3 regions of the Algoriphagus sp. SE2 genome follow, and region 2 is predicted to be linked to each of the others. Evidence: riboswitches for the same ligand, from Rfam matches in the RefSeq annotation. Region 2 holds a riboswitch; each other region holds the start of a gene.
The links. A riboswitch is a leader RNA that binds a small molecule or an ion and turns the genes downstream of it on or off. The one in region 2 is predicted to bind S-adenosylmethionine.
Positions count from the first base shown of each region.

Region 1: it holds a riboswitch for S-adenosylmethionine, as region 2 does, so the genes downstream of both, AAGF08_RS10275 (homocysteine S-methyltransferase family protein) here and AAGF08_RS09290 (aminotransferase class I/II-fold pyridoxal phosphate-dependent enzyme) in region 2, are expected to answer to the same signal.
Region 3: it holds a riboswitch for S-adenosylmethionine, as region 2 does, so the genes downstream of both, AAGF08_RS07905 (O-acetylhomoserine aminocarboxypropyltransferase/cysteine synthase) here and AAGF08_RS09290 (aminotransferase class I/II-fold pyridoxal phosphate-dependent enzyme) in region 2, are expected to answer to the same signal.

Region 1 covers NZ_JBCLWJ010000007.1:42,399-53,098, reverse strand. The annotation lists gene AAGF08_RS10285 (PAS domain S-box protein) at 1-2,408, shown strand, start outside; gene AAGF08_RS10280 (hypothetical protein) at 2,468-3,784, shown strand; SAM riboswitch class I at 3,868-3,966, shown strand; gene AAGF08_RS10275 (homocysteine S-methyltransferase family protein) at 4,028-5,077, shown strand; gene metH (methionine synthase) at 5,100-7,778, shown strand; gene metF (methylenetetrahydrofolate reductase [NAD(P)H]) at 7,775-8,728, shown strand; gene AAGF08_RS10260 (hydroxymethylglutaryl-CoA lyase) at 8,862-9,716, shown strand; gene AAGF08_RS10255 (PepSY domain-containing protein) at 9,717-10,268, shown strand; gene dprA (DNA-processing protein DprA) at 10,265-10,700, opposite strand, start outside.
Region 2 covers NZ_JBCLWJ010000006.1:82,406-93,105, forward strand. The annotation lists gene AAGF08_RS09230 (hypothetical protein) at 1-568, shown strand, start outside; gene rpsF (30S ribosomal protein S6) at 694-1,065, shown strand; gene rpsR (30S ribosomal protein S18) at 1,062-1,313, shown strand; gene rplI (50S ribosomal protein L9) at 1,353-1,796, shown strand; gene AAGF08_RS09250 (hypothetical protein) at 1,858-2,103, opposite strand; tRNA gene AAGF08_RS09255 (tRNA-Gln) at 2,421-2,493, shown strand; gene AAGF08_RS09260 (EcsC family protein) at 2,524-3,240, opposite strand; gene AAGF08_RS09265 (M14 metallopeptidase family protein) at 3,361-6,084, opposite strand; gene AAGF08_RS09270 (hypothetical protein) at 6,449-6,631, opposite strand; gene AAGF08_RS09275 (ribose-phosphate pyrophosphokinase) at 6,890-7,816, shown strand; gene AAGF08_RS09280 (50S ribosomal protein L25/general stress protein Ctc) at 7,844-8,434, shown strand; gene pth (aminoacyl-tRNA hydrolase) at 8,515-9,075, shown strand; SAM riboswitch class I at 9,134-9,237, shown strand; gene AAGF08_RS09290 (aminotransferase class I/II-fold pyridoxal phosphate-dependent enzyme) at 9,344-10,516, shown strand; gene AAGF08_RS09295 (CBS domain-containing protein) at 10,545-10,700, opposite strand, start outside.
Region 3 covers NZ_JBCLWJ010000005.1:65,145-75,844, forward strand. The annotation lists gene AAGF08_RS07885 (permease-like cell division protein FtsX) at 1-768, opposite strand, end outside; gene pdeM (ligase-associated DNA damage response endonuclease PdeM) at 824-1,483, opposite strand; gene AAGF08_RS07895 (DUF2147 domain-containing protein) at 1,555-1,998, shown strand; gene metX (homoserine O-acetyltransferase) at 2,016-3,068, opposite strand; gene AAGF08_RS07905 (O-acetylhomoserine aminocarboxypropyltransferase/cysteine synthase) at 3,075-4,376, opposite strand; SAM riboswitch class I at 4,565-4,673, opposite strand; gene can (carbonate dehydratase) at 4,769-5,413, opposite strand; gene AAGF08_RS07915 (SulP family inorganic anion transporter) at 5,410-6,951, opposite strand; gene argH (argininosuccinate lyase) at 7,052-8,386, opposite strand; gene AAGF08_RS07925 (M20 family metallo-hydrolase) at 8,395-9,477, opposite strand; gene argB (acetylglutamate kinase) at 9,493-10,293, opposite strand; gene AAGF08_RS07935 (acetylornithine carbamoyltransferase) at 10,317-10,700, opposite strand, start outside.

The sequences.
Region 1 (10,700 bases), on a different contig from region 2:
TTGAGTTATCTGTTCAAACAATTCTTTCTGAAAAAAATGAAAAAATCGGTTTTTCCTTCGTGCTAAGAAATCTTTCCGAAAAGTACGAAACCGAGAAACTGGCAAATAGGGCTAAAATAATTGTAGAAAATAGTCCCACAATTTTATTTCGGGTAGATCCGAATAATGATTTTCGAATAGTATACATCTCAGAAAATATTAATCGATTCGGATATAATTCAAAAGAGTTAATTGATTCAAAGAAATCAATTCTAGATTTATTATATCCTGAAGATGCCAGGAGAATAAGAGAAAAAGCTTATACCACAAAAACAAGTAAAGGCATAAAGTCATTTTCTGGATCTTATAGATTGCAGAAATCAGATGGCCAATACATTTGGGTAGAAGATCAAACCCGAGAAGTGTTAGATGAAACTGGTAAGATTTATCTTCATGAAGGAATTCTCCAAGATATTAACGACAGGAAGAACCTTGAGAGGATTAGTGAAGAAAGGGATAGACAGTATAGACTCTTAGCTTCAAATATTCCTGGTACCAATATTTTTCTTTTGGATAAAGAGCGTAAATATATCGTTGCTGAAGGGACTAATTTTGACCATTGGGGTATCACGCGTGAAGATTTTGAGGGAAAGTTTTTATGGGAAATTCACCTGACACCCTATGAAGAAGTAAGTGCTCTACTAGATCGAGTTTATTATGATAGGGAAATTATTGAATCAGAGTTTCCGATAAAGGGAAGATATTATTCAAGAACATTTAGACCGATCATAATAAAAGGTCAGGTTGAGTTTGTACTTAGTATCATTAGGGATATTACTGATGAACACCAAGCAAAAATCGATCTTATTCAATCTGAAGAAAAATACAGGACTTTAGTGGAAGAGTCTACCGAAATTATTTTTTCATTGACTGAGACGTTTGTACTGAGGTATGTCTCTCCAAACGTTTATCAGTACCTTGGTTATAAAACAGAGGATGTAATAGGAAGGAGTATTTTTGACTTTTTAAATCCAGATGATATGGGTGAATTTCAAAAAATGTTGGATTCTACAGATAATTTCCTTGCTCAAAATCAGTTTTTGGAATTTAGATTACTTCATAAAAATGGAGAGTATAAAGTTTTTAATTCCAATGGAAAATTGATTCAGGATAAAAACAGTGAGTCAAAATATTATACTGGAATCGCTCGTGATATTTCAAGATTAAAAGAGGCTCAAAGGGAATTGCTTAAAGCAAAAGAAAATGCGGAACAAGCATCTTTGATCAAGTCCCAATTCCTTTCAATTATGAGTCACGAAATCAGGACTCCTATGAATGCAGTTATTGGGCTTTCCCATTTGCTTGTCGAAGGTAACCCAAGACCTGATCAATTAGAAAATTTAAAAACCCTTCAGTTTTCAGCAGAGAATTTAATGGCTCTGATCAATGATATTTTGGATTTCAGCAAAATAGACTCTGGAAAGGTTGAGCTGGAATTGGTTCCTTTTGATTTGCAAAATGTGATCTCAAGAATTGTTCACTCTCACAGTTTTCATGCGAATGAAAAGCTGATTAAAATAAAGTTCAGCATAGACCCGAAGATACCAAGTCAAGTTATTGGAGACCCTGTTAGACTTGGTCAAATAATTAATAATCTAATATCTAATGCTATCAAATTCACTGAAAATGGATATGTAAAAATTGATTTGAAAGAGCTAGTTCGAGAATCAGATAGTACTCTAATAGAGTTTGCTGTGGAGGATACTGGGATCGGGATTCCGGCTGACAAAATTGAGACTATTTTTGAAGCGTTTACCCAGGCATCAACTTCTACCACAAGAAAGTATGGAGGTACGGGATTGGGATTAGCGATTGTAAAAAGGCTTGTTGCCCTTTTTGGTGGTGAAATTTCCGTAAGTTCAGAGGAGGGTAAAGGCAGTATTTTTAAATTTTCAGCGAGATTTAAAATTGATGAGTTCTCTAAAACCAAGTCGAAAGATGTTTCAATCAGTACTGTTAAATCCTTGACCAATGCTTCAATATTAGTTGCAGAAGATAATTATGTCAACCAGATTCTTATTCAAAAATTCCTTAATAAATGGAATGTTGGGAATTTGGTTATTGCCTCGGATGGGAAACAGGCTTTAAAGGAATTTGATAAAGGAGATTTTAATTTGGTTTTATTAGACCTTCAAATGCCAGTTTTGGATGGTTTTTCTACTGCAAAGGCTATTCGTTGTCATTCGAATAAAGAAAAAAGAAACGTCCCAATATTAGCTTTAACTGCTACCTCTTTAAATGAAGTGAAAAATGAGATGACCGACATCGGGTTTAATGATTTCATCCCAAAACCCTTTAATCCTGATGTGCTCTACGGAAAATTAATTCAGCAACTAAATAGAAAAGATAATCCAGAAAATTCTATTTAGCATTAATTTTGCCTATAAAAGAACAAGACCAGAGTGTCGACTTCAAACAGAGTAACTTCATGCCCCTTTTTTCGCGTCTTTTTCTCTTTATTCTGATTACAGGTCTTTCCTGTAAGGTTTCTGCTCAGAGTATTGTTACCAAACGATCTTCTTTTTATGTAATGGCAGGAACTTCAGGAGCAAAACTAAGACAGTTTGATCAATTGTTGGAGGATAGAGGATTGACAGGCCTCAGAAATAAATATCATACGGTAGGTTTAGGCTATCAAGCTAGATACAATGACTTTGTCATTGGTATGGAGCTTTATCATAACCGGGGTATGAAAAGTGAATTTGATGACTTTAAGATCAATTATAGAACCTCGAGGGCTCTATTAAATATTGGGTATGCTTTTATTGAGGAGTCAAAGTTTCAATTAATTCATTATATGTCTATTGGGGCAGGTTTTTTGAATTTTCAAATGTTACCTCAAAACTCAAGTCAAAACTTAGAGGAGTTTTTATCTAATCCTTCACAGGGATTCATTTTGAGGAAGCAAGATATTCAAAAAGGGAGCCAGTACTACGGTAATTTTTTAACAGAAACGGGCTTCCAATTAAGTTATGATTTTGACTTACCGGGAAGGGAAGAAGCACTTGAAGTATTATTGAAGTTGGGATACGCTTTTAGTCCGTTTGAAGGGAAATGGAACTTGAATGAGCTTTCTTTTGAAAATGCCCAAAGCGGAGCATTTATCAGGGTTGGGGCAGGTTTGACTTTACCGGATAGAAATTTCTTTTATAAAGATGCGAGTATAGGTTTTTACTTGTTGAATGGAATACATTTTACCAGTCCGAATGGTTTTAATGAAAAGTTAGAGAGTGCAGGCCTAAATCCTTTTGATGGTTCTCCTTCAAATTTGGGATTAAGAATTCTTGGAGAAAGTGGAGATCTACTTTATGGTGCTGATGTTTTTAATCTAGCTATGAGCGGAGAGGCAAATAACCTTCGAAATCATTCATTAAATAGTTTAAGGGTTTATGGAAACCTAGGGATGAAAATCATTCAATTTAAAAATATTGCCATCGGTGGATTGGCTGGTTTAGGATATGGAAATATACGGTATACACTCACTCAAAAAGGAAAGCCTAATTTCCCAGAATTATTTGAGCAAAGAGCTTTTGATGGTTATTTAAAAAATAGTGGGCTAATGGCTAAACCTGAGATTTTTGTAGAGTATGGAATTCCCATCGGGCAAAGGAATCTTTTTGATCTTGTATTAAATACTTCTTTTGGATATGAATTACCTCTAGCCAATTATAAACTTGGAGATTATAGTATGTCTTCATACATGTCAGCACCGTATTTGAGTTTTGGAGTTGGGGTAAGACCTTAATATTTTGTAATAATATTGGGAAACTGGTCATCAAAATTGATCAAGTAGCCTGTTTTATTAGCAAAATGATATTACCTTTGGTCAGCTTATCGAGAAAGACTGAGGGAAGGGCCCTACGACGTCTTAGCAACCTGTCATCAAGGTGCTAATTCCCATTCCGAAATTGCGGAAATAGATGAGCGGAAGAGTCCTGGTACTTTTTTCCGTGTTTTGCTCGATTAGCTTTTTGAAGAATAAACTAAAATGCAAAACAGAACCGAACTATTACTTCAGCAAATTTCTAAAAGGATTTTAATTTTGGATGGTGCCATGGGTACAATGATCCAACGTTATTCTCTTGTAGAAGAAGATTTTAGAACTCCTGAATTAAAGAACCATCCTAAATCGCTAAAGGGTAATAATGATTTATTATCTCTTAGCCGTCCAGATGTCATTAAAGCAATACATGCTGATTATATGACGGCTGGAGCCGATATTATTGAAACCAATACGTTTTCAGGAACTTCAATTGCGCAGGAAGATTACGGGTTGGCCCATTTGGCTTATTCAATCAATTTCCAGTCAGCAAAAATAGCCCGTGAAATTGCAGATGAATTTTCTGTCAAAAATCCTGATAAACCAAGATTTGTGGCTGGCGCAATAGGTCCAACTAACAGAACAGCATCACTTTCTCCTGATGTCAATGACCCTGGTTATAGAGCAATTACTTTTGATCAATTGGCCACGGCCTATGCTGAGCAAGTGAGAGGATTGCTGGATGGAGGCTCTGATATTTTATTGGTAGAAACTATCTTTGATACACTGAATGCGAAAGCCGCCCTTTATGCTATTCAGGATGTTTTTGAGGAGCGTGGACTTCCTTTGGATCCAAGAGAAGGGGGAATTCCAATCATGGTTTCGGGAACGATTACGGATGCCTCGGGAAGAACACTTTCTGGTCAAACGACCGAGGCATTTCTAATTTCTATTTCTCATGTCCCGCTTCTTTCGGTAGGTTTAAATTGTGCTTTAGGAGCTAAGGAATTAAGACCATATTTAAAAGTTTTAGCTAAAAAATCTCCTTTTTATGTAAGTGCATACCCGAACGCCGGACTTCCCAACGAGTTTGGTACTTATGATCAGGGAGCTGATGAAATGGCAAATCAGATAAAAGACTTTTTAAAAGAAGGATTGCTAAATATTCTTGGAGGATGCTGTGGGACGACACCAGAACATATTGCTGCTTTGGCGCAATTATCTGATGGCTACAAGCCAAGAAAAATAGAAGAAGAAATAGAAGAAACATTAGACTGAGGTGAAGGGTACTAAACAATACATGAAATTATCTGGACTAGAACCTTTGGTTTTAACTCCGGAAATCAATTTTGTAAACATCGGAGAGAGAACCAATGTAACCGGCTCAAAGAGATTTGCAAGATTAATACTTAATGGGCAATACGACGAGGCCCTTGAAGTTGCTCTTGATCAAGTAAGAGGAGGAGCACAAATTTTGGATGTCTGTATGGATGAAGGCATGCTTGATGGGGAGTTTGCTATGGTTAAATTTTTAAACTTAATAGCTTCTGAACCTGAAATAAGCAGAATCCCCATCATGATTGACAGCTCAAAATGGTCAATTATTTTGGCGGGTTTGAAATGTATCCAAGGTAAAGGAATTGTAAATTCTATTTCCTTGAAAAATGGAGAAGAGGAATTCATTGCTCAGGCAAAAACGATCAAAAAGTTTGGCGCAGCGGTTGTTGTAATGGCTTTTGATGAAAATGGTCAGGCAGATACTTACGAGAGGAGAATTGAAATTTGTGAAAGAAGCTATAGGATATTGGTTGACAGGGTTAAATTCAATCCTCAGGATATAATTTTTGATCCCAATATTTTCCCTGTTGCTACTGGAATGGATGAGCATAAGAAAAATGCTTTGGATTTCTTTTTAGCTACTAAATGGATCAAAGAAAATCTTCCAGGAGCGAAAGTGAGTGGTGGAGTGAGTAATGTGAGTTTCTCTTTTCGAGGGAATAATCCCGTTAGAGAAGCTATGCATGCAGCTTTTTTATATCATGCAATTCATCATGGAATGGATATGGGGATAGTTAACCCTACTATGTTGGAAGTTTATGATGATATCCCAAAAGACCTACTTGAAAAGGTAGAAGATGTCCTCTTTGATAGAAAAGAGGATGCTACCGAGCAACTTTTGGACTTTGCTGAAACAGTTAAGTCTTCTGGTAAAAAAGAAATAGTTAATGAAGCATGGAGATCAGACCCTGTTTCAAAAAGGATAGAGCATGCTTTGATTAAAGGTATTTTAGATTTCATAATCGAAGATACGGAAGCTGCTAGACAAGAACTTCAAAATCCTTTGAAGGTAATAGAAGGGCCTTTGATGGATGGGATGAATGTGGTAGGCGATCTATTCGGAGAAGGTAAGATGTTCCTTCCTCAGGTTGTAAAATCGGCTAGGGTAATGAAAAAGGCCGTAGCCTATCTAGAACCATTTATGCCTTTACCTGAGAAAGGCCAAGAGGAAAGTTCCCTTAAAAAAATCCTTATGGCAACAGTCAAGGGAGACGTTCATGATATTGGAAAAAATATCGTTGGGGTTGTTTTGGCCTGTAATAGCTATCAGATTATTGATTTGGGTGTGATGGTAGATGCACAAAAAATTATTGATGAAGCCATTAAAAACAAAGTAGACATCATTGGTTTAAGTGGATTAATTACCCCTTCCCTAGATGAGATGGTCAACGTTGCATCAGAAATGGAAAGACAAGGTTTGAAAATTCCTCTTTTAATTGGCGGAGCAACTACTTCTAGAATTCATACTGCTGTTAAAATTGATCCAGTTTACAGCGGTACGGTTGTTCACGTCACTGATGCGAGTAAGTCTGTCCCTATTGCAGGAGAAGCAATTTCAGAGGAAACGAAAGAGTCATATAGATTAAAGATAAAAGAAACTTATGCTCAATTGAGAGTGGAACATGAATCAAAGCAATCTTTGAAGCAGCTGGTTTCCTATGAAGAGGCAAAGGCTAACCCTGTAGTTATTGATTGGGAAAATTTCAATCCAAATAAACCAAAGAAATTAGGAAATACCGTTTTAGAAAACCTTGATTTAAGTGTTTTAAGAAAATATATTGACTGGACTCCATTTTTTAGCACCTGGATGCTGAGTGGTAGGTATCCAAAGATTTTGGAAGACCCAATTGTTGGGTTGGAAGCTAAAAAGTTATTTGACGATGCAAATCAGATGTTAGACAGCTTAATTAAAGAGAAATGGCTTTCTGCAAATGCAGTTTTTGGGATTTATCCTGTAATGAGAGTGGAAGATGATGCAAAAGTTTTAGATCAATCCGGAGCACAAATAGGGGAGTTTCATTTCCTTCGACAGCAAGGTAAAAAGGGGAAGGGAGTACCAAATCGCTCTTTAGCAGATTATATTCATCCTGATCAAATCGATTATTTGGGATGTTTTGCGGTAACTGCAGGTACAGGTATGGAAACTAAACTTGCCGAATTTCAAAATGCGGGAGATGATTACAATGATATTCTTTTTAAAGCCCTCGCAGATAGATTGGCCGAGGCGGCGGCTGAGTATGTACATGAATTGGTCAGAAAAGAATATTGGGGTTATTCCAATCAGGAAGCATTGTCAAATGATGCATTAATCCGTGAGGAATATTTGGGGATCAGACCTGCCCCAGGTTACCCTGCATGTCCAGAGCATTCCGAAAAGGTTGAAATTTCAAGATTGCTAGACATGGAAAAAAATATTGGAATTGAGCTCACCTCAAGTTTTGCGATGTACCCGACATCATCTGTTTCTGGATTTTATTTTGCTAATCCAAATAGCAAGTATTTTGGATTGGGCAAAATTGGTGAAGACCAAGTTGCAAATTATGCTGAGAGAAAAGGGATTTCTCTCAAAGAAGCAGAGAAATTGCTTTCTCCTAATTTAGCTTATCAGCCCAAACTTAATCTTGCTTCTCAACCTATATGAAAATAACTGAACACTTGAAAAACGCGAATGAAACGCTTTTTTCATATGAAATTTTACCTCCTTTAAAAGGTCAAAGTTTAAAGCAACTTTTAGAAGGTATTGAGCCATTAATGGAGTTTAAGCCGCCTTTTGTAGATGTGACCTACCATAGAGAGGAATATATTTATAAGAAACATCCAAATGGATTACTTGAAAGAATCAGCACCAAAAAACGTCCGGGAACAGTTGGGATTTGTGCTGCTATAATGAATAGATTCCATATCGATGCAGTTCCACATTTACTTTGTGGGGGATTTACTCAGGAAGAAACAGAAAATGCACTGATAGATTTGAATTTTATTGGGGTTGAAAATGTGCTGGCACTGCGCGGGGATGCTCCAAAAACCGAAGGTAAGTTCATTCCTGAGCCAAATGGACATAACTATGCGAGTGAGTTGGTTGAGCAGATTGTTCGGATGAATAACGGGAAATACCTACATGAGGAAACAGAAGCCAGCTTTCATACAGATTTTTGTATTGGAGTAGCGGGCTATCCAGAGAAACATTTTGAAGCTCCTTCCATGAAATTTGATTTAAAACGTTTGAAAGAAAAAGTTGAAAAAGGAGCTGAATATATTGTCACACAAATGTTTTTTGATAATCAAAAATATTTTGATTTTGTAGAACAGGTTCGAAAAACTGGTATTACGGTACCTATAATTCCTGGGATAAAACCCATAACTACTATTGGTCAAATTACAATGTTGCCAAGAACATTCTTTTTGGATTTACCAGACGCTTTGATGGATGAATTAGAAAAATGTAAGACGAATTCTGAAGTTAGAGAGGTAGGAATTGAATGGTCTATTAATCAATGTAGAGAATTGATTAAGGCGAATGTTCCCTCTCTTCATTTCTATACAATGAGCAAGGCCAGCACAACTTATGCTATCGCAAAAGAAGTATTCTAAAAATCTTTGACGCTATAAAATGAAGAAACCCTCCTGTTCAAGGTGGGTTTTTTTGTGAGGTAACTTAAATATATAAACCACACATTTAAATAATTTTCAATGTCTGCCTAACTTATCTTTAGTAAATTTGACCATGATTAAATTGATTGAATGTCCTAGAGATGCAATGCAGGGTATTCCCCATTTTATTGATACTGCTATTAAGGCTGCTTATATCAATCAATTGTTGGAAGTCGGTTTTGATACAATCGATTTTGGGAGTTTTGTAAGTCCAAAAGCAATCCCTCAAATGAAAGATACCGAAGAGGTTTTGAGTTTGTTAGACCTTCATCACTCCAAGTCAAAACTTCTTGCTATCGTTGCAAATCTAAGAGGAGCTGAGGATGCCTGCAATTTTCCGGAAATTGATTACTTGGGATTCCCGCTTTCTGTTTCAGAAACTTTCCAAAAAAGAAATACAAATAAAACCATCTCAGAAGCACTAGTTGAGTTGGAGGAAATCCAAATCCTTTGTGAGGTAAAAGGTAAATCCTTGGTAACCTATTTAAGCATGGGATTTGGTAATCCTTACGGAGAAGAATATTCTCCTGAGATAATTGCGAACTTTGTTGAAAAATTGGATGAATTAGGAGTTAAAATCATTTCTCTTTCTGATACAATTGGTGTGTCAAGCCCTGAATTGATTACTAAATTATTTCAAGTTCAAATTCAGGCTTTTCCTCACATTGAGTTTGGAGCTCATCTACATAGCACAAAGGAAACAATAGAAGAAAAGGTACTTGCAGGATTAAAAGGGGGATGTACTAGATTTGATGGAGCTTTGAGTGGTTTTGGAGGTTGCCCTATGGCAAAAAACGAACTTGTAGGAAACATGGCTACAGAAGTAATAATACAGACGCTAGAATCTGCTGGTCATGATTTAGACATAAATAAACAAGAGCTAAAAGAAGCCATGAAATTAACGCAATACGTTTTTTCAGAGATTTAAATGTCAAAACAAATAAAATCAAAAGTAAAAGCACTACGGCTTTATCGTGTTTTTCACCGATGGCTCGGCATCCCTTTGATTATTTTCTTTTTCATAATTGGGATAACTTCTATTCTTTTAGCCTGGAAAAAGAAAGTAGAGCTTTTACCTCCAACTATTAAATCACAATCTGAAATCAAAAAAGACTGGATTTCACCGGCAGAGATGATATCCGTGGCCCAATCTGTGATGGATAGTTTAGGAGAATCAACAGAGGTAGATCGAATTGACATTAGACCGGATAAGGGAATTGCAAAAGTTACTTTCAAAACTCATTTTTCAGAAGTTCAGGTAGATGGATTTTCAGGAGCCCTGCTATCTGTGGACACTCGACATTCGGACTGGATTGAAAAAGTCCATGATGGTAGTATTGTCGATTATTATTGGACAGGAGGCGAGGGAGTAAAACTTACTTATTCAACCTTGACATCTTTGGGGTTGATTTTAATGAGTATCAGTGGATTTTACTTATGGTATTTTCCAAAGAGGATTCGAAAATTAAAGCAACCTTAATTTAATAGTCTATATTTTTTCCCTGGAAGAGATTTGATAATTCCTTCGAACTCTAATGAAAGCAGTTTTGAGGAGAGAATTCCAAGTGGAATTTCAGTTAGAATGCTAATTTGGTCGATTTCTGCTTCTCCTTTTTCCAATAACAAGGTTAAAATGGATTTATCCTCTTGGTCTCTAATTTCTAAATTGATTATTGGCTTTTTGATTTTAACTTCTCCGGGTTTACTCCAGAATAAAGCTTCCGCAATATCGTTTGGGCCAGTATAAATATTCGCCTTCATGCTTCTAATTAACTTATTACATCCTTCACTATAAGGTGACTGCAGGTTTCCAGGTACAGCAAAAACTTCTTTATCATAGGAAAAGGCTATTTCAGCAGTAATTAAAGCACCCCCTTTTTCTGCAGCTTCCACTACGATTAAAGCGTCAGAT
Region 2 (10,700 bases):
ATTAATCGAAGAAAAGGATCAAGAAATACTGGAGCTTCGGGCAATGAACCAGCAGCTGTTTGCAGAAAATCAAGATTTAAAAACTACTCAGGCAGAAATAGAAGAGGAAGTAGCGCAACTAAATATTCAAAAAGAGGATTTACAGGCAAAGGTTAATATTGCAGCAATGCTAAAAGCCGAAAACATCAATATTGCTGCTGTGAATTCCAGAGGAAAAGAAAGAATTGAAACTACGAAAGATTTTAAAAACAGACAGATTGAGCGAATTAAAGTAAGTTTTTCTTTTGCTGATAATAAAGTTGCAGAAAAAGGCCCTAGGAATGTCTACGTGCAGATATTGGCTCCTAATTCGCAACCAATTTTTGATGTAGCTAAAGGATCCGGTACTTTTATGATGGATGGTGTTGAAGAATTCTACACTGTGCGACAGGATATTATTTTCGATAACACGGAACAAGAATTGACTTTCTATTATGAAAAGGGGTCAGATTATAATTCCGGAACTCACGAAGTCAAAATATTTGTAGATAATTATCAAATTGGGTCAAAAACCTTCTCAGTGAAATAAGAAAGGCCTCCTATTGGAGGTTTTTTTTTGGAATATATTTTTTCATTTAGACATCCTCTAGGATTAAAGCTTGATTTCTCTTACTTTTGCGGTCTGTTTATTAAATTCCTTAAACACATTTAAAAATGTTCCAAAGAAATTACGAGACGGTATTCATTTTAACTCCCGTTTTGTCTGATGTTCAGATGAAGGATACCGTAGACAAGTTTGTGAACTTGCTAAAAGAAGAGGGGGCAGATGTTATTAATGTGGAAAACTGGGGTCTTAAGAAGATGGCATATCCCATCGACAAGAAGACGACAGGTTTTTATGTTTTGGTTGAGTTCAAGGCCGATCCAACTATCATCCGTAAATTCGAATTAGAATTTAGAAGAGATGAAAAAGTGATGAGATTCTTGACTACTGTTTTGGAAAAGCATGGTATTGCTTATGCCGAAAGAAGAAGAAAAGGAGAGTTTAACAAAAAATCTGAAGCTAAGGAGGAAGCCACAAAATGACACTTATCAACGAGCCAATCAATAGAGGCGAAATCAGAAAGAAGTATTGCCGATTCAAGAAGCATGGTATTAAGTACATTGATTACAAAGACCCAAACTTCTTGTTGAAATTTGTAAACGAACAAGGTAAAATCCTTCCAAGAAGACTTACTGGAAACTCTGCAAAGTACCAGAAGAAAGTTGCAAATGCCATCAAAAAAGCAAGACACTTGGCTTTGTTGCCATTCGTAACCGATGGTTTGAAATAAATCGGTCTTGTATCGTCCAATCAAAAAAGATCATTACAAATGGAAATCATTCTAAAAACAGACATCAAAGGTCTTGGCTATAAAAACGACTTGGTTGATGTAAAGCCTGGTTATGGAAGAAACTATCTTATCCCTCAAGGGTATGCAGTTTTAGCAACTGGCTCAAACAAGAAAATTCTTGCCGAGAATATCAAGCAAGCTGCGCACAAAGCAGAGAAAATTAAAACTGAAGCTGAAAATATCGCCGAGAAATTAAAAGCATTAACGCTTGAAATCAAAGCTAAAATAGGAGAATCAGGTAAAATCTTCGGAAAAGTAACTACACTTCAGATTGCAGATGCACTTGCAGCTAATGGAATCGACATAGATAGAAAGAAAATCTCTATCAATGTCCCAGTTGACGGCGCAGGAGAATTCGCTGCTGAAGTTGACTTACATAGAGAAGTTAAAACAGATGTAAAATTTGTAGTTGTAGGCGAATAAGCCGCAAAAACATATTTGAAATAAAAAAGCTCACCAAATGGTGAGCTTTTCTTTTTTAAACTTAGTTAAGAGACTTCTCTAGATCTTCGATCAATTTTTTAGAAACCGCTCTGCTGTTGGTTTCTCTGATTTCTTTGAAAAGTGAAATCGCTTTTTGAGACTTCTCGATAACACCCACAGGATTGTTATCGTTTTTGAAGCTTACCCAGCACCAGGAAAGCTCAGCAGCCAATGAGTCCCCAAGTTTTAATTTCTCAAGCTTCTGAATTACATCAGGAATAGTTTTTTCTAGTTTTTCTACTTTCATTGTTGTAAAGTTAATTCAATAGATTTTTGATTTGTCGGCAAAACTGATTATTTATTTTCAATTAAACAATAATAATGACCCAAAATTATCATAATGGTAATTTCAATCGATTTCTACGTATTTTCTTATTCAAAAATTTTATGTACCCTTACTGAACAAACCCTTTCTCAATATTGATTAACAAAAAGTTTAACTACTGAAAACAAGCGGATTAAGCCCAAAAACAAAAAAACTTTTTTCGACAACTTGGAAAAAAAGAAAGGAGAATCTACCTTTGTGACACTTTAAAGAAAACCAATTGGTTTTCGCTAGTTAACTGGTCCATGGTGTAACTGGCAACACGTCTGATTTTGGTTCAGAAGAGTCCAGGTTCGAGCCCTGGTGGACCAACAAAGCCTCCTGAATTAAGGGAGGCTTTTTTTATTGAACGACCCTCAAGCGATAAGCATTCATTGCCACACTTCCTAACTGCTCTGTAAGCTTATAATTTGCAATAGCCCCTACCCCAGCGCCTACAATTGGAATCAATTGGGCAAGTTTAGCAAGATCAATATAATCCCTGTAATCTAACTGAAAAGTCTTCCAATCAAACTGACTAAAATCAGCTGGTAAAGTTTCTTGAAATTCATCCCAATTTTCGATCAATCCGATCAATTCATTTCTTCTTTGCTGGGAAGAAAAACACAATTGAAACACATAAAGTAGAAACAAACGCTCTTTATAATCCTTGGTATCGAAACCATATAGAGCGGCAATATCAAAAAGCATCTTCATCTTGATCGTTAGGAAAGCTGGAAAATCAGCAAAACCCAAAAGAATACCTCCAGCTCCCGTAACAGCACCTTCTACAGAAGCCGTATTTCTATACCACTTAATTCTCTTTCGGATTTTAGTTTCTCTTTCCTTTAAATCAAGGTTTCCTTTGGGTTTGGGCCGAACCCAAGAGGATCCAGTAATCACTGCTTTAACCATATTTTCTATCGCAATTGTGATAGCCATATGTACTTTTTCAGGAATCCAACTATTGATTTTTCCTTGGATCCCATGAGTCATCTTTCCAAAAAGACTAGGCTTTTTCTTCATTTGAATCAACCAGATTCCTAGCTCTGCATGTACATAATGTAAATAGGTTTCCATTATTCTTATTTTAAAAAGTATACTAAAATTTAAAATAGAAGTTTTCCATTTACTTTTATCAACAGTGAATAAAAAAAGCTGCCTCTTACGAGACAGCTTTCTATTCAATTTCTAAAAATCTTATTTATACAATCCGTTGAATAACATTTTGAAGGTTCCATGTGATTGAGCTCTGAATGTAATTTCAGGCCCAAATGCATAAAGTTTCCCTTTTCCTATTTGTGCTTCAAACGCAGTTACCCCATTTTTTAAATAAGATTGACCCCAAGCCCAGCCACTTTTTAATGGTTCTTCCTCTCCAAACCAAGCAATTGGTTTAACTCCTGCAATACCGGCATTTGGGGAAAGTTTAAAAACAGGACTCCTGTTAAACATGATATATGCATTTCCTCCCATTCCATAATTGATAGGTACAGAATTATCGACATGCATTTCCAACACTGAACCAGGGACATAATACTTTTCTCCACTAAGTGGTCTTGGCTCTCCATTTGGCCCCATCTCTACTAAGGCATCCTCAACTGGTAGGTCTAGGTGATATGCTAGATCTGTGGCGCTACCGACTGTTATTACATTCCCTCCATTCTCAATAAATTCTCTCAATTCAGGTATTGATTTATCCACAGAAATCCCTCCCAGCATGTGACGATATTCTTCAGGAATCTCATTCTCATCGGGTTGTCTTCTATTGTAGCTTCTTGAATTCTCACTTGGAATTCCTGGGCCAATAAACACCAAGACATCGAACTTATCATTTAGACTTCCATTATCAATTTCTTGAGGGAAAACCAATTCGAAAGGAAAATGAAATTGTTCCATCATCCATCTCACCCAACCTGAAGGCATAGAACCACCGTAATAATCAAACAAGCCTATCCTAGCCGGCTCAATTTCAGTCGCTCCATTAGGGACACCTCTGGCTGCAACAGGATAAACACCATATTCACTTGCAGCTTTCTCTAAAACTTTTTTACCAGCACTCCCTACGTAAAATGATCCAGCTGGCATTCCCCCTAAAGAAGAGTTAGTTCTATATACTTTTACTTTAGCCTGGAGCAGGTCATTTACCGCCATAAAACTGTTGTTACCTCTGGCATCAAGCAAAAATCCTGATCCATTTACCAAAGACTTTGATTCAGGTTGTAAAATCTCACCATAGGGCATTCTTTCGAAAGGCCCATCAAAATCTTCCATTATTCGATCTATTTCAGAACCCATTTGGTAAGCTAATGTCCATCCTGCAGCATCATATGGCCGAATTGGAGGTCCTCCTGGATACAAGAAATCATTAGGGTGATCTTGTGGCTCAAACATATCTATAACATGAGGTCTAAAAGCCTGGTTGGTTTTTACGATGTAAGACCCAGCAGGATAAGATTTCCCATTTACTGAAAAGTCTTCTGTGGCTTTGTGAACTAATATCCCGGATTTGATTAGAGCATTTAAGAACTTTATTGCCGTAGGGAAATCAGGCTGATCTGCTGACAAGATATAGCCCCTTGGATCTCTTCTTTCTGGGTCGTTATAAACAGAATCATAAAACTGCTTTGGAATACCAGATCTAAAGCCGTAATAAACAGCATCCTCGTCATCCTCAGATTTCTTTTTTTGAGAAGCTTCGAATGCATCTTGAACCGCCTTAGCATACTTTGGATACATGGTCCAATTATCTTTGCTACCCTTATCAATTGAATTTCTTCCCATCAAATAAATATTAGAAAGCAATTCATCGCCATGTCGGACGGCATGATTTAATATCGCATAATTCAACGATACAGAATAATCAATTGACCTTCTAAAATGCCAATCCTGTGGTGTAACCGGGTAAGGAGTTCCATTATTAGGTATCAAACGATCTGGTACAAGAGGAACAGTAGAAGGTGTTGGGTTTCCAATTATTTCAGTTAGAATCCCAATAATATTATGATAATATGGAGTAGTTCTAAGGCCTCCATTCCACCAAGTTGAAAAAACAGAGCCATCCAAACGTGTATACCCAGGTTTATCTTCTTGATTCATTCTGTTAATCATTGCTGCACCAACTCCATCGAGACTTGTAATTATGAGCGGATCAAAAACATGATTAAACGGATCACGGTACGGTGGTCCTGCCACAACAGTTCCTGCTGGCCCGGATTGATGATGGTTATAAATGATCTGAGGAATCCATTCAACATATTGCTGAAGCGACATATTAGCTGCTTCGCTCATATTGTTCATGTAAAAATCCCTGTTATTGTCATGACCAACATATTTCTGATATAAAATAGGGATGTTTTGATCTCTATCTTCTGGATTATCTTTTCTCATGTACCAATCAGACATTATTTCCATCCCATCAGGATTGGCGTGAACAAGAAGGATTATTACATTATCCAGAATTTTCAAAGTCTCATCATCTGTTCTAGAAGCTAATTGATAAAGTGTCTCAATTAATTGATGTGGACCTACTACTTCATTTGCATGCAAACCTCCATCAATCCAAACAACAGGTTTACCTTCCACAACTAGTTTTTCAGCTTCTTCTTTAGTGATTTCTGCCCTCGCTAGAGTTTGGGAGATTTCTTTGTACCGATCAAGTTTATCAAAGTTAGCCGGTGCAGTAACTATCATCATAGGATGCGATCTGCCATATTCAGTTTTTCCAATTTCAACCAATTTCACTCGGTCGCTGGCATCAGCAACTTTTTTAAAGTAAGCTTCTGATTGAGAAAATGTAGCTAATTTGTAATCATCCCCAATATCAAACCCAAAATGAGATTTGGGCGAAGGAACAGTTTGAGCAAAAAGTCCAAAAGACCATAGGCTCAACAATAAAATAAAGAGCGTAAAACGTTTTTTCATGTGATATTATTTGGTTGATGGTTATTTCAACTTTTCTAAAATACTATGAAAAAAGAGGTATATGTTTTTGTTATACCTCTTTCTACTTTTTTTTTACAGGATCGGAGTTTTAAATCAATGAATATTGAACATCTTATTTAATTTTAATGAATTCGGAATATTTTGGATCACCCATATCCTGCTTTGGGTAGAATCCGGAATTATTAAACAACCCGGGTTTCAATTCCCAATTAGATAAATCCATTTTCAGAACTCCAATAGGATAAGAAGTATTCACAATTAAAGCTAATTTTCCTTGCTTCCCTTCCAAGTATAGAGACTCTGAAACTCCAAACTTATCCTCAACAATCAGATTAAAACCAACTCAGGAATCTCTCCCATTATTTACAAAATTTTTAGATGTGATAATATCCAAAATAAATTTACCATCAAGTAAATTTTCAAGAGTACTAGAATTAACAATGAATTCAAAACTTGCCAAGCAATCCTGAATACCTTTATCTAATTCAATTTCCGTGTACGCCACATTCCTATCTGCTCTTTTCATCCTCAACGGAGGCTGAGGATACTGAAAAGTTTATTTTTCTTTTCTGAATCCATAAAAAATAATTTCAAGATGAAGAAGGGGTGTTTTTAAGGTTACAAAATAGATAAAAGTAAAAACTGATTTTTTTCATAAGTTTCCTTTAAGAATTCATTACAAACTTATATCCGAATGAATTCTAATTGTTTTAGCCTTCCCATCAAATTTTGCTATTTTTGCCTTTGAACTCTAATACTATCTTCTCCGAATAAACCACCAAATATGTCCGAAGTCAAAATCTTCTCAGGCGGAAACAGCACTGTTTTAGCAGAAAAAATCTCAAAAAACTACGGTAAAAAACTTGGCGAACTTACCATTTCAAAATTTAGTGATGGTGAAATGTCTCCAAGTTTTGATGAGTCTATACGTGGTTGTACTGTTTTTCTGATTCAAAGCACCAATCCACCTAGTGATAATATTTTGGAACTATGCCTAATGATTGACGCAGCCAAGCGAGCAAGTGCTTATAAAGTTTGTGCTGTAATTCCATATTTCGGATATGCTAGACAAGATAGAAAGGATAGGCCAAGAGTTTCCATTGCTGCCAAAGCTATAGCAAACATGATTACTTCAGCTGGTGCAGATAGGATCATGACATGCGACCTACATGCAGGACAAATTCAAGGTTTTTTTGATCTACCTTTGGATCACTTAAATGGATCAGCTATCTTTGTGCCCTATTTGAGCGCACTGAATCTGAATAATATGATTTTCGCGGCACCTGATGTCGGGGGAGTTGCAAGAGCCAGGGCTTACGCAAAGCATTTTGAAGTTGAAATGGTAGTCTGTGACAAGCACAGAAAAAGAGCCAATGAAATTGCTTCCATGCAAGTAATTGGTGATGTAGAGGGAAAAGATGTCATTCTAGTTGATGATTTAGTAGATACAGCGGGGACGTTGTGCAAAGCAGCTCAAATTATCATGGAAAAAGGAGCTACTTCAGTAAGAGCTATTGTAACGCATGGTGTTCTTTCTGGAAATGCTTATGAAAATATTGAAAATTCAGTTTTGCAGGAATTGGTAATTACAGATACTATTCCTTTGAAACAAAAATCTTCAAAAATTAAAGTTTTGACAGTAGCAGATCTATTCGCAAAAGCAATTCATGCGGTAACAGGTCACACTTCTATCAGTTCTTTATTTATTTAAGAACCAATTTTATTAAATATATATCTTATGAAAACACTTGAGATTATAGGGTTTAAAAGAGCAAATCTCGACAGTGCCTCTCTAAATGAAATCAGAGAATCTGGCAATGTACCCTGCGTTGTTTATGGACCAGGTATACCTGAGCAAATCCATTTCTATTCTCCAATCATTTTATTTAGAGAATTGATCTACACTCCTGAAGTACATTTGGTTGAATTGAACATCGAAGGAACAATCGTAAAGGCTGTTTTAAAAGACGCTCAATTTCACCCAGTAAGTGAAATGTTACTTCACGCTGATTTTATGGCTTATACTGAAGATAAGCCTATCAAGTTTGAAATCCCTGTAAAAGTTTCTGGAAGTTCTCCAGGTATTGCAAAAGGTGGAAAACTAGAATTCAAAACAAGAAAACTGAAAGTTAAGGGGTTAGCTTCTCAACTTCCAGATTTCATTGAAGCGGATATTACTAATCTTGATCTAGGTAAATCTTTCAAGGTTTCTGAATTAAAAGCCGAAGGTTTTGATATCCTAACTAGTCCAAACGTTTCTTTGGTTACTATTGGTATCCCAAGAGCGCTTAGAGGAAAGAAGACTGAAGAAGAAGAAGAAGAAGCATAAACTTCAACAAATCAAGATAAAAATCCTGCTCTTTAAACTGAGCAGGATTTTTTATTTTTACCCATTGGACAAATCCCTATATGAAATATCTCATCGTTGGCTTGGGAAATATCGGGCCAGAATACGAACTAACAAGGCATAACATCGGCTTCTTAACCATCGATAGGTTGGCTGATAAAGAATCTCTTTCTTGGAGAAGTGATCGCTTGGCTTTTAAAACTGAGTTTAAATACAAAAGTCGGGCTATTCATTTGATTAAGCCTACCACCTACATGAATCTAAGTGGGAAAGCTATGAATTATTGGATGAAAGAGCTTGACATCCCGAAAGAAAACATATTAGTTTTAGTAGATGATGTGGCTATTCCTTTTGGAAGTTTAAGAATGAAGCCTAAGGGAAGTGCTGCAGGTCATAATGGTCTTAAAAATATAGAAGCGCTTACCGGTGGCCAAAATTATCCAAGATTACGAATGGGAATTGGGGATGATTTTCCAAAAGGAAGGCAAGTAGACTTTGTATTAGGCAGATTCACCCAAGATGAATTTGCGGAATTACCAATAATAATGGACAAAGCAATTGACATGATTTTGGCATTTTGTACTATTGGTATTGAACGAACCATGAATCAATTTAATAATTGAAAGGATTGATTTGGAAATCAACCTTACGGAGGTTTACTTTGTAGCACTTCAGGCAACTGATTTATAAAGAAGAGGCGAGAGAATAGGCTCATTGACCCTCTGGCAACCATCCCGAATCTTGGGAAAGGTGCCAAGTCCTACCCTTAGCGGGAACTATAAATTGGCTTTATTCTTTAAAAACCCCATTTTAGTTCGATTTGACCGCTTTAGGTTTGGCTTTCTCAAACTGATGAGCCTTTTATTAAATTATTAATTCAGGCATTACGCTATGAGCAAGCACTTCGAGACTAATTCTATTCGGATTAATTCTTCAAAATCCAATCAAAAAGAGCATTCATCACCCTTATATCTTACTTCTAGTTTCACTTTTGATTCTGCAGAAGAAGCAAGAGCTATGTTTGCTGATGAAATCCAAGGAAACATCTACTCTAGATACGCCAATCCAAATTCAAGTGAATTAATTGAAAAAATTTGTGCTGCTGAAGGGACTGAATCCGGTATTGCTACAGCTTCAGGAATGGCCGCAATGTTTGGAAGTATCGCTTCTCTTTTACAGCAAGGCGACCATGTTTTAGCTTCTAGATCTCTTTTTGGTTCAACTCACCAGCTATTAACCCGCGTATTTCCTAAATGGGGAATTACATCAACTTATGGTGATATTTCAGATATTGAAAATTGGGAAAAGCTTTTAAAGCCCAATACCAAAATGCTATTCATTGAAACCCCTTCTAACCCAGGCCTTCAGATCATTGACTTAGAATGGGCAGGGAAATTTGCAAAAGCCCATAATCTAATTCTTGTAGTTGACAATTGTTTTGCTACTCCCTATTTACAGCAACCTGCAAAATGGGGAGCGGATATTGTCACGCATAGTGCCACAAAGTATATAGACGGGCAAGGAAGAGTTCTAGGAGGATTGATTCTAGGTAGAGAAGAATTAATGAAAGAGGTCCAATTTTTTACAAGACATACCGGTCCTGCTATTTCTCCTTTCAATGCCTGGATCTTATCAAAAAGTATGGAAACTTTAGGGGTAAGAATGGATAGACATTGTGAGAATGCTTTAAAAGTAGCAAGCTATTTTGAGGGAAATGCTGAGTTAGAAAATGTAAATTACCCCTTCTTAAAATCTCATCCTCAATTCCATTTAGCCACAAAACAAATGAAATACGGCGGAGGGATTATTACGCTAACATTAAAAGGGGGGTTAGAGAGAGCACAGAAATTTATTGATCAATTACAAATGATTTCTGTGACAGCTAATCTGGGAGATAGTAGAAGTATTGTCACCCACCCTGCATCCACCACTCATAGTAAATTATCTAGCGAAGAACGCTTAAGGGTAGGAATAAGTGATGGGTTAGTCCGACTATCTATTGGATTGGAACATGTTGATGACATCATTGAAGACATCGAAAAAGCACTTCAACGATCAAAATAAAATAGGTCCCTTTCAGGGACCTTTATTTTTACCAAGTAGTCTGTTGAAGTTTAGGAAATGCCCTGATTATATCACTCAAACTTATTTGCCCTATTAATCGACCATCCTTCATTACCGGGAATCTTCTGATCTTTAGTTCTAAAAATTTTTGTGCAGCATCAAAAAGTGATAATTCCTGACCCAA
Region 3 (10,700 bases), on a different contig from region 2:
GTGAAGAAGGCCAAATCCTTCAATATTTGCTTGAGTATATTTCACTAAACCATATAAAGTCAGAGATGCAATACCCCCGGCAAGCATTCCAAAAAACCAAGCTCTTGTTAAAAACGGTTTTCTAATAAAGGCTCTAGTGGCACCAACTAATTGCATGGATCTGATCAAAAATCGCTGTGAAAACAAGGCCAAACGGATGGTATTATTAATCAACATAATTACTGTAATGATGAGGATTAAAATAAACCCACCCAAAACTAAGCTGACTTTTAACAAATTTTTATTGATTGAGTCAACCAAATCAGTCATGTAAGAAACTTCAAAAACCCCATCAATCGCTTGAATTTCTGCTACAATTGCATCCAATTGTTCGGAAGTTTGAAATTCTTCAGCAATAGTTATTACGAAACTATCCCGAAGTGGATTATCATCAAGGAATTTTGTGAAGTCTTCACCGGTACTTTCAATAAAAGTGGCTGCAGCTTCCTCATCAGAGATGAATTTTAGACCTATAGTGTCACTTTTACTAAGGATAAATGGACGACTTTGCAGATTTTCTTTGATCTCTGAAATTTCACTTTCCTCTAAATTTTTATCCAGAAAAATCTGAACCTCAATATTTTCTCGGATCATGCTGGTTAATGATTTCGCTTGAATCAGAATCACTCCAAATAACCCAACGATGAAAAGGGAAAGTGTAGTACTAAATAAAACACTTCCGAATTTGAAGTGACCTAGTATTTTTTTCTTTCGAGGTTGGTTCGCCATAAAATAAAATTTCTGGTCAAAAATAATCAGTGCATAACTTATAACCAATCTAAAATCAGGAAAGGATTGGAATCACCTTTTCTTTTGTGATTCCGTAAACCTGATCTTTTGAACTTGGCTGTATTAATGCCAAGCCTGTAAACCTTCCAAATGCGGGAAGAATTAATTGATTTGGTCGGTAAAAGAAACAGGAAAGCCTGACTGATTGTCTAGCTTTTCCCACAAGTCTTATGCCTGGATGGATATGTCCGCATAAATTTATTTTGCCATCTCTAATTTCTTCTAAAGGCTCGTGAGATAAAATAAGGTTTTCTATTTCCAAAGGTTCTTTGAAAACGCTAAAAGTAGATAGATCATAGGTTGAAGAGGGTAGGATGTCATGGTTTCCTAAAACCAGGTTAAAATTGATATTCGGAAACCCTCTTAAAAAATGATTCAGCGTATTCCATTGATTATTCAAGTCACTGTGAAATAAATCTCCTAGGAAGTAAACATTTTTAGGATCATAAGTAGTTAATAAACTATAAAGAATATTTAAATCCTCCTGATGAATTGGTTCGGGGATTGGGATTCCTGATTTTCTGAAATGTGCGGCTTTACCAAAATGTAAATCTGCTATAAAGATTGAATTAATTTCAGGTACCCAAACAGCTTTTTCTTTTAATAGAATCAGAGTAAGTTCCTCAAATTTAATCTGTTGAGATGCTAAAATCATGTATTATCTTTATAAATTATTTAATTAAATCTAAAGCTATATTGAAATAGATCATTACTAAAGAGGTTTTTATGAAAAATTGTCATTTTGCTTCGCTTCTAATTTGTATTCTTTTTTTGAATCCCTTTGATATACAAGCACAATCAGACTCACTTATTTTGGGTACTTGGCTTAATACAGAGAAGACTGCTCAAATTGAAATTATGAATGCAGGCGATCAATACTTAGGTAAAATTATTTGGTTAGATAACCCTAACAAAGATGGTACCCCTGTACTTGATAAAGCAAACGAAAATGAAGAATTAAGAAATAGGCCTGTTATGGGTTTAACCATTCTAGAGGGATTAAAATATGATGATGGAATCTGGAAGGGTGGTAAAATATACGATCCCAATTCAGGGAAAACCTATTCATGCGAGCTAAAACTTAAAGGACAGGAGAAGTTAGAGGTGAAGGGGTATTTAGGATTCTCCTGGATTGGTAAAACAGTGGAATGGACTAAAGTAAATAAGTAATGTGGTAATCTCCCTCTTTACTTATTTTCTAAATAAAATGATTTCAAGAAATATGAGAGTTGCTCAAACTCAATTAAAAAAGCATCATGCCCTGCAGTTGAATTAATTTCTTTGAAAGTTCCTTTTTGAGCATGTTCACATATAAACCGTGACTCCTCAGAAAGAAATAATAAGTCTGAATTAACTCCAATAGCTAATACCTTTGCGGTAATTTCACTTAAGGCCTTTTTCACTCCTCCTCTTTTTCTACCTAGATCATGACTGTCCATAGTTTTACTTAAGGTCCAGTAAGATAAAGCATTAAATCTTTTAGAAATTTTATTTCCCTGATATCTTATATAGGATGCAGCTCTAAATCCATCTAATTTTTCCTCAAAATCTAACTGCTTCTTTTGAAAATCATCTGGATGACGATAACTAAGCATTGCTATAGCTCTAGCTGCTTCTAACCCTTTTTTTCCAGCATCTATTGTTTTTTTACCCCAAGAATTATCCGCCTCAATTGCCATTCTTTGAGCTTCATTTATTCCAATAACCCAAGGACTCGTTTTTGCTGTTGACGCAAGTATCACAGCATTTGTAAGTTTTTTCCCTAAGGTATAAGCCCACTCTAAGCTAACTTGACCTCCTAGGGAGCCTCCAATAAGTGTATGAATTTGTTCAATTTTTAGATATTCCCTAAGCCTTTCCAAACTTGCTGCTAAGTCTCTTGTAGTTAGTTCAGGGAAATCATAATAGTATGATTGCTCCGAGTTAGGAATAGTACTCAAAGGGCTGGTTGAACCATAACAAGATCCAAGAAGATTTGCACAAATAATAAAATAGTAGGATGGGTCATAGAATTTATCTTCCCCTATTAACCCACTCCACCATTCCGAAGCATTTGAATCTCCAGTCAAAGCATGAATGACCCAGATTACATTCGATTTCTTCTCATTTAATTGCCCATAGGTCGTATATGTTAAATCAAACTCTGAAAGAATCTCACCTGATTCTAATTCTAATGGGGTACTCGAATGAAACAATTCCTGAGACATGGTAATCGTTGCGAATTGACTTTTTAAATTCATTAACACTTATATTTTTTCAAAAGCTTGCTGCAAATCAGCTTTGATATCATCAATATGTTCTATCCCAACGGAAATTCGCAATAGAGTAGGAGTCACACCTGCAGCCAATTGCTCTTCATCCGAAAGTTGCTGATGGGTTGTAGCCGATGGTTGGATTATCAAAGTCTTAGCATCACCTACATTAGCTAGGTGAGAAATCAACTCCAAACTGTTAATAAATTTAGAAGCTTCTTCTTTATCACCTTTCACTTCAAAGCTTAAAACACCTCCAAAACCATTTCTTAGATATTTCTTTGCTAAAGTATGGTAAGGAGAAGATGAAAGTCCCGGGTAATTTACTTTCTGTACTTTTGGATGGTTTTCCAACCAAGTTGCAACTGCAAGAGCATTGTCAACTGTTCTTTGAACTCTCAAGGAAAGCGTCTCTAAACCTTGTAGGAGTAAAAAAGAATTAAATGGTGAAATAGCTGGACCAAAATCTCTAAGCCCTTCGACTCTAGCTCTGATTGCAAAAGCAATGTTTGGAAGACCTAAAGGATTATTCTCACCAAATACTTCCCAAAAATTTAAACCATGATATCCTTCTGAAGGCTCTGAAAACTGAGGATATTTTCCATTTCCCCAGTTGAAATTCCCCGCATCAATGATAATGCCTCCTATAGAAGTTCCGTGCCCACCTATCCACTTTGTAGCTGAAGAGGTGACAATATTTGCACCATGTGCAATGGGCTGAAATAAATACCCACCTGCTCCAAATGTATTATCTACAACCAAGGGAATATCATATTTTTTTGCTAACGCAGAAATAGACTCAAAATCAGGAATATTGAATTCGGGATTTCCTATAGTCTCCAGGTAAATTGCTTTGGTTTTATCATCAATTAAACTTTCAAAAGATGCCGCATCATTTCCCTTTGCAAATCTTGCATCAATCCCGATTCTCTTGAAAGCGACTTTAAATTGATTATAAGTACCTCCATATAAGAAAGAGGTAGAAACAAAATTATCTCCTTCACCAAGAATATTATTCAAAGCTAAAAATTGTGCAGCTTGTCCTGAAGCTGTTGCCACGGCAGCAACACCTCCTTCAAGAGCGGCCATTCTTTTTTCGAAAACGTCCGTCGTCGGATTCATAATTCGGGTATATATGTTACCAAATTCTTTTAATCCAAAGAGGTTTGCACCGTGCTCGGCACTGTTGAAAACATAAGAAGTGGTCTGATAAATGGGAACTGCTCTCGAGTTTGTAGTAGAATCAGGTTCCTGTCCAGCATGAAGCTGAAGTGTTTCAAATTTTAAAGTAGACATAGATTTGAGAGTTTATTGTTAAAATTTAGAGTATACGATTTTATACAAAATGATAAGGCTTGTTTAAGTATAAAAGGGCTTATCATTTTTTGACTGCTAATTGGTATGGCAGTTGGAAAAAGAGTAAGTGTAAACTGAAAAGGTCTTGAGGGAAAAAGAGAAGAAAATCCGCTGTACATATTGTAAAGAATTTATAGTTCCAATTGAGACCATCTCAATTGGCAGGAATTGGCACCTTGGATTTTCCAGGTTGCCAGAGGGTCATTGAGCCTGTCTCTCGCCTCTTCTTTATAAATCCTTACACTAAAAAAAGAGAAGGATTACACAAATAAATAGACCGTAATTGGATTTTCAAAATGAATTATCAATTTCAGATGATTATTCTGAAATGATTATCCCAATTGATCTTTATCATACCTGAAAATGGGATTGATATTTTCAAAATCAGGTTCAATTTTAACTAACTCAGAAACTAATCCATTATTTAATCCATATACCCAACCATAAACGTGAGGTGCTTTTCTTTGATTCCAAGATTTTTGAATAATGGAGGTTTTAATTAAATCTTGACATTGTTCAATGACATTATACTCAACTAATTTATTTGCTTTTTCAGAAGGGTTCTCGATGGCATCAATTTCATCTTTATACATTTTATAGACCTCTTTTATATTACGAAGCCATTTATTGATCAATCCCAAATTATTATTGGTGAGTGCTGCAGCTACTCCTCCGCATCCATAATGACCACAAACAATAATATGCTCAACCTTTAAGACTTCTACTGCATATTGTAGCACACTTAACATATTAAGATCTGTGTGCACCACCATGTTTGCTATATTTCTATGTACAAAAATTTCACCTGGTTCAGTACCTGTGATCTGATTTGCAGGAACTCGGCTATCTGAACAGCCAATCCATAAAAACTTAGGTTTTTGCTGTTGAGCCAATCTTTGAAAAAATGTATTATCTGTTTCATTCATTTCTTCAGACCAGGCCTTATTCTGCAGCAGAAGTTTTTCGTAAGGTTTCATAGTGAATTTGTCAATTTATAACGGAATCCTTCCGTCGTTACTTCAATATTTTTATCAAAAGAGGTCAAGATAAAATCATTCAAAACCTCTTGAATGTCATGATCTATAAATCTTGCTTTTTCCGCATTTATTACCACCTGAGCCCCATATGGGATTTTTTCCAATTCTTTCATTAAAGGAGCTTTATTTAAAAAACTAACGTCTTTTTGAAGTTGTACCAAATAATTTCCATTATGCTCCGTAATCCTGATTGATTTTTGAAAGTTAGTTTTAATCACAAAGAATAATCCAAATGCCATGCCTATTCCTATTCCAATCAATAAATCAGTTAATAGAATCGCCAATACAGTCACAATAAATGGTATGAATTGATCTTTGCCTTGCTTATAAATTGAAATGAAAATAGTTGGTTTGGCTAGTTTATAACCTACAAAAAACAGAATCGCTGCTAGGCAGCTGAGTGGTATTTTACTTAATATCCCAGGTATAGCCAAGATTAAAACAATCAGTAAAATTCCATGTAAAATAGCCGAAAGTTTTGTTTTGGCACCACTGGTAATATTTGCAGAGCTTCTTACTATTACGGCCGTCACTGGCAACCCACCAATTAAACCAGAAACAGTATTACCAATTCCTTGGGCAACTAATTCCCTTGAGTTAGGTGTAATCCTTTTTTGAGGATCCATCTTATCTGCAGCGTCTATTGAAAGCAGTGTTTCTATTGATGCGATCACTGCAATTGTTACAGCTATGATCCAGAAAGCACTATCTGAAATTAAAGAAAAATCAGGGAAGGTTATTAAATTACTTAATTCCCCAAAATTGTTTACAGATGGAAGCATTACTAAATGTTCTCTGTCCAAATACCAGTCAGGTTTCCAATATTGATAAGTTTCGTTAATTAAAATTCCTGATAATACTGCCCAAAGTGCTCCAGGAACAACACCCAAAATTCTGTGATTTGTGATTTTGGGTCGTTCAAAAAATATAATTATCGCCAATGCTACTAAAACAATTAAAATAGCTCCCGGGCTATTAAACTCTATCGCATACCAGATTTCTGTAAAAGTATTATGATTATCAGACTGTAAAAATGTCTCATCACCCATAGTATCTTTATCATATCCTAATGCATGAGGGATCTGCTTCAATATTAATATCAAACCTATGGCGGTGAGCATTCCTTTAATTACAGCATGCGGGAAATAATATCCTAAAACCCCAGCTTTCATTATTCCCAAAACAAGTTGTATCAATCCTGCTACAACCAAGCTAGCTAGGAACAATTCAAAAGTCCCTAAGGAAGAAATAGAATCCAAAACAACTACTGTGAGTCCTGCTGCAGGACCGCTGACACTTACATGAGATCCTGAAAAAGCACCCACGACGATTCCACCAACAATTCCTGCAATCAATCCAGACATAGGAGGGGCACCACTTGCGATTGCAATCCCAAGACATAGCGGAAGTGCTACTAAAAATACCACCAAACTTGACTTAAGATCATATTTGATGTTCTTACCAAATAGGCTTTCCATGAAAGAATATTAAAATTATATAAATGCGTTTAAAATAAACACTTGTGTAAATTATAATTTTTCGACTAGACTATTACAAATTTTCCAGTATCATTCAAGACTAGCTTAATAGTTTTAAAAATGCGGCATCAATTTCTTCAAAGTTGAATCCCTTAACAGCTTTTTTCATTTTTTGAGAAATCTCTGGTAATCCAAGATTTCCGATACTTCCTTCGTGTGAGTGAGAAATTTTGTTTTGGTCTGGTGAAAAATTATTTGCTTCAATACCCATCCCAACTTGCTTATATGCGTCTCTGAATGGAATTCCTTTCAACACTAGTTCATTAACCACTTCCACTGAAAAGACATGTTTGAAAAATGGGTCCTGCAGAATTCCTTTTTTGACTTTTATGGATTTCAGCATAAATGTGCACATACTTAAGCAATTGCTAATCGTATCTATAGCAGGAAAAATCTCTTCTTTTAATAACTGCAAATCGCGATGATATCCAGTAGTCGTATTTGTTAACAATAAGGAGATTGTCGTGGGGACAGCTTGAATTTGATTGGTTTTAGCCCGCATTAACTCAAATACATCTGGGTTCTTTTTATGGGGCATTATGCTACTTCCCGTAGTTAAATCATCCGGGAAACTTATAAAACCAAAATGTTGATTCATAAACAGGCAAATATCGCTTGCCAGTTTATTTAAAGTTCCAGCAATTCCAGCCAATGCAAAAGCCAAGGTTTTTTCGGCTTTCCCTCGGCTATTTTGGGCATTAATTACATTATGATGTAGATCAGCAAAACCTAGCAATTCAGTGGTATAGGTTCTATCCAAAGGAAAACTTGAACCATAACCCGCAGCAGAACCCAATGGGTTTTTATTAGCTAAATCAAACGCAGCTTGCAACATACCCATATCCTCACTTAAGCCTTCTGCAAAAGAGCCAAACCAAAGACCAAAAGATGATGGCATCGCTAATTGGGTATGGGTATATCCGGGCATAAGATCATCTTTATGTTGATCAGCTAATTTGATTAGTAAATCAAAAAGAGTAGTGGCCTCTTCTACTAATTCTCGTATGGCAGCTCTGTAATATAGTTTCAAGTCCACAAGCACCTGATCATTCCTACTTCTACCACTATGTAGTTTTTTTCCTACCTCTCCGTATCGATCAGTTAGTAGAAATTCAATCTGAGAGTGCACATCCTCTACTCCAGAAGCAATTTCAAATTGGCCCTTTTCAATTTCATAGTAAATTTCCTTTAGACCTTTTTGTAAAAGCTGATTATCTTCTGAAGTCAACAAACCTACTTTGGTAAGCATATGGGCATGTGCCATGGAACCTAACACATCAAAAGGTGCCAAAATTATATCGAACTCAGGATCTCTACCTATGGTGAAATTTTCTACTTCCTTCTTATTTCCAGTTGCTTTTTGCCAAAGTTTCATAGTGCGATTTACTGTACTTCCGTTAATAATTTAGTATAAGTATCCAAAATAGCTATGTATCCAGTAATTCCATTTTGAATTTCATTTAAATAGATGAATTCGTTTGCTGTATGAGATCTTGCTGAATCGCCTGGACCTATTTTTACCGATGGAAAAGGAATTAAGGCTTGATCTGATAGGGTAGGGCTACCATAGGTCTTTAAACCCAATTTCTCTGCGATCTTCCAAATAAAATGAGATTCAGGAATACTTGAGGATTGTAATCTCACAGATCGCGGATACAATTCAGATTTTAAGTTCTTCTTCAATTCATCTAATGCTTCCTCTAAAGTATAAGCATCTGTAACACGGACATCCAATGTGAATTCACAAAGATCAGGTACTACGTTGTGTTGCTTTCCTGCATGAATAACTGTTGCCGAAACCTTTGTTTTCCCCAGAAAAGCAGATTCCTTTTTAAAGATAAAATTTCTAATCTTTTCAAGATCATCCAAAGCTAAATACAAGGCATTTACGCCCTCTTCTCGGGCGGCATGTCCAGCTTTCCCTTTCATTTTGGCATCAATCACCATCAAACCTTTCTCTGCAACCGCCAAATCCATCAGCGTGGGTTCGCCTACTATTGCCAAATCACAAGCTGGGATTTTTGAAATAACGGAGGCAATTCCTTGAGGACCTGAAATCTCTTCTTCTGCTGATGCAATTAAAATCAAATTGAAAGGCAATTCTTTTTCGAAGAAATAACAAAATGCCGCAATCAAGCTTACTAAAGGCCCACCGGCATCATTACTTCCTAATCCAAATAATTTACCATCCTTTTCTATAGGTGAGAAAGGATCAAGGGAATAACCGGAATTTGGTTTTACGGTGTCTTGGTGGGAATTAAGCCATATGGTAGGCTTTTCAGGATTATAATCATTCGCAAAAGCCCAGATATTATTTCCTGATCGTTGAAAAGAAATTGACCGGGTTTTAAAAAATTCTTCTAGTAGCGCTGCAGTTTGATCCTCTTCTTTAGAAAAAGATTGGATAGAAATCAACTGTTTTAAAAGCTGAATAGCATCCTCATATAAATTTTCGATAGTCTTCACGGCTTCCTGTCAAGATCAATAAAGATCGTAACGATGTCTCTCTATGGTTGTACCAGATAATTTTCCTTTGGCAGCTAGTAATAGGTTTTCAGCTTTGCCAATCCAAACATGATTGACACCCTTCATCAAAGCTTCGAAAGCATTATCAAGCTTAGGAATCATACCTGAATGGATGACATTTTCTTTTTTAAGCTCCTGATAAATATCCTCATTGATCAATGGAATGATAGAGTTTTCATTTTTCTCGTCAATTAGGACTCCACTTTTGTTGAAACAGAAATACAGATTCACCTGATGCTCCGCTGCTAAGCTTGTAGCTAGGGCAGAAGCGATGCTATCTGCATTTGTGTTCAATAACTGACCTTTTTGATCATGAGTTATTGCATTGACTACAGGTAACAAATCAGCTTGTAGTAAATGATCAATCAGTTTTATATTTACTTCTTTTATATCGCCTACAAATCCATAATCTATTCCTTTGACAGGTCTTTTGATGGATCGAATCAAATTGCCATCAGCTCCTGTCATTCCCAAAGCATTCACTTTAAGAGCCTGTAGTTTCGCAACTATCTGTTTGTTGATCAGACCCGCATATACCATCGTCACCACATCCAATGTATCTTTATCCGTTATCCTTCGCCCATCTACCATTTCAGGCATTACCCCAAGGGATTCTCCGAACCTCGAAGCCATGATTCCACCTCCATGGACTAGGATCTTATGACCAGGGAATTTTGAAAAAAGACTCAAAAACTCATCTAGTTTTTCTGGAAAGTCAATGACATTGCCGCCAATTTTAATAATACTGATTTTCATAGGTCGATAGGTTTGGGGCTTCATTAAATCAAATGGCTGATTACAGATTGAGCAGCATAGATTCTATTTTCGGCTTGTTTTTGTACCAGAGATCTTGGTCCGTCTAGGATTTCATCCGATAATTCCAAATTTCTTCTAACTGGCAAACAATGCATTACTTTGGCGTTTGTTGCAGCTTTGAGATGATTTTCTGTCAGCATCCACGAGTGATCGGTAGAAATAATTTTTCCATAATCATTAAATCCAGACCAGTTCTTAACATACACAAAATCAGCATCTTGTAATGCTTCACTTTGATTATATTCTATAGTAGCTCCTTTTATAAATTTATCATCTAGCTCATATCCAGCAGGATGGGTAATTGTCAAATCATGTCCCATGCCTAGTGTCCATTCTGCAAAACTATT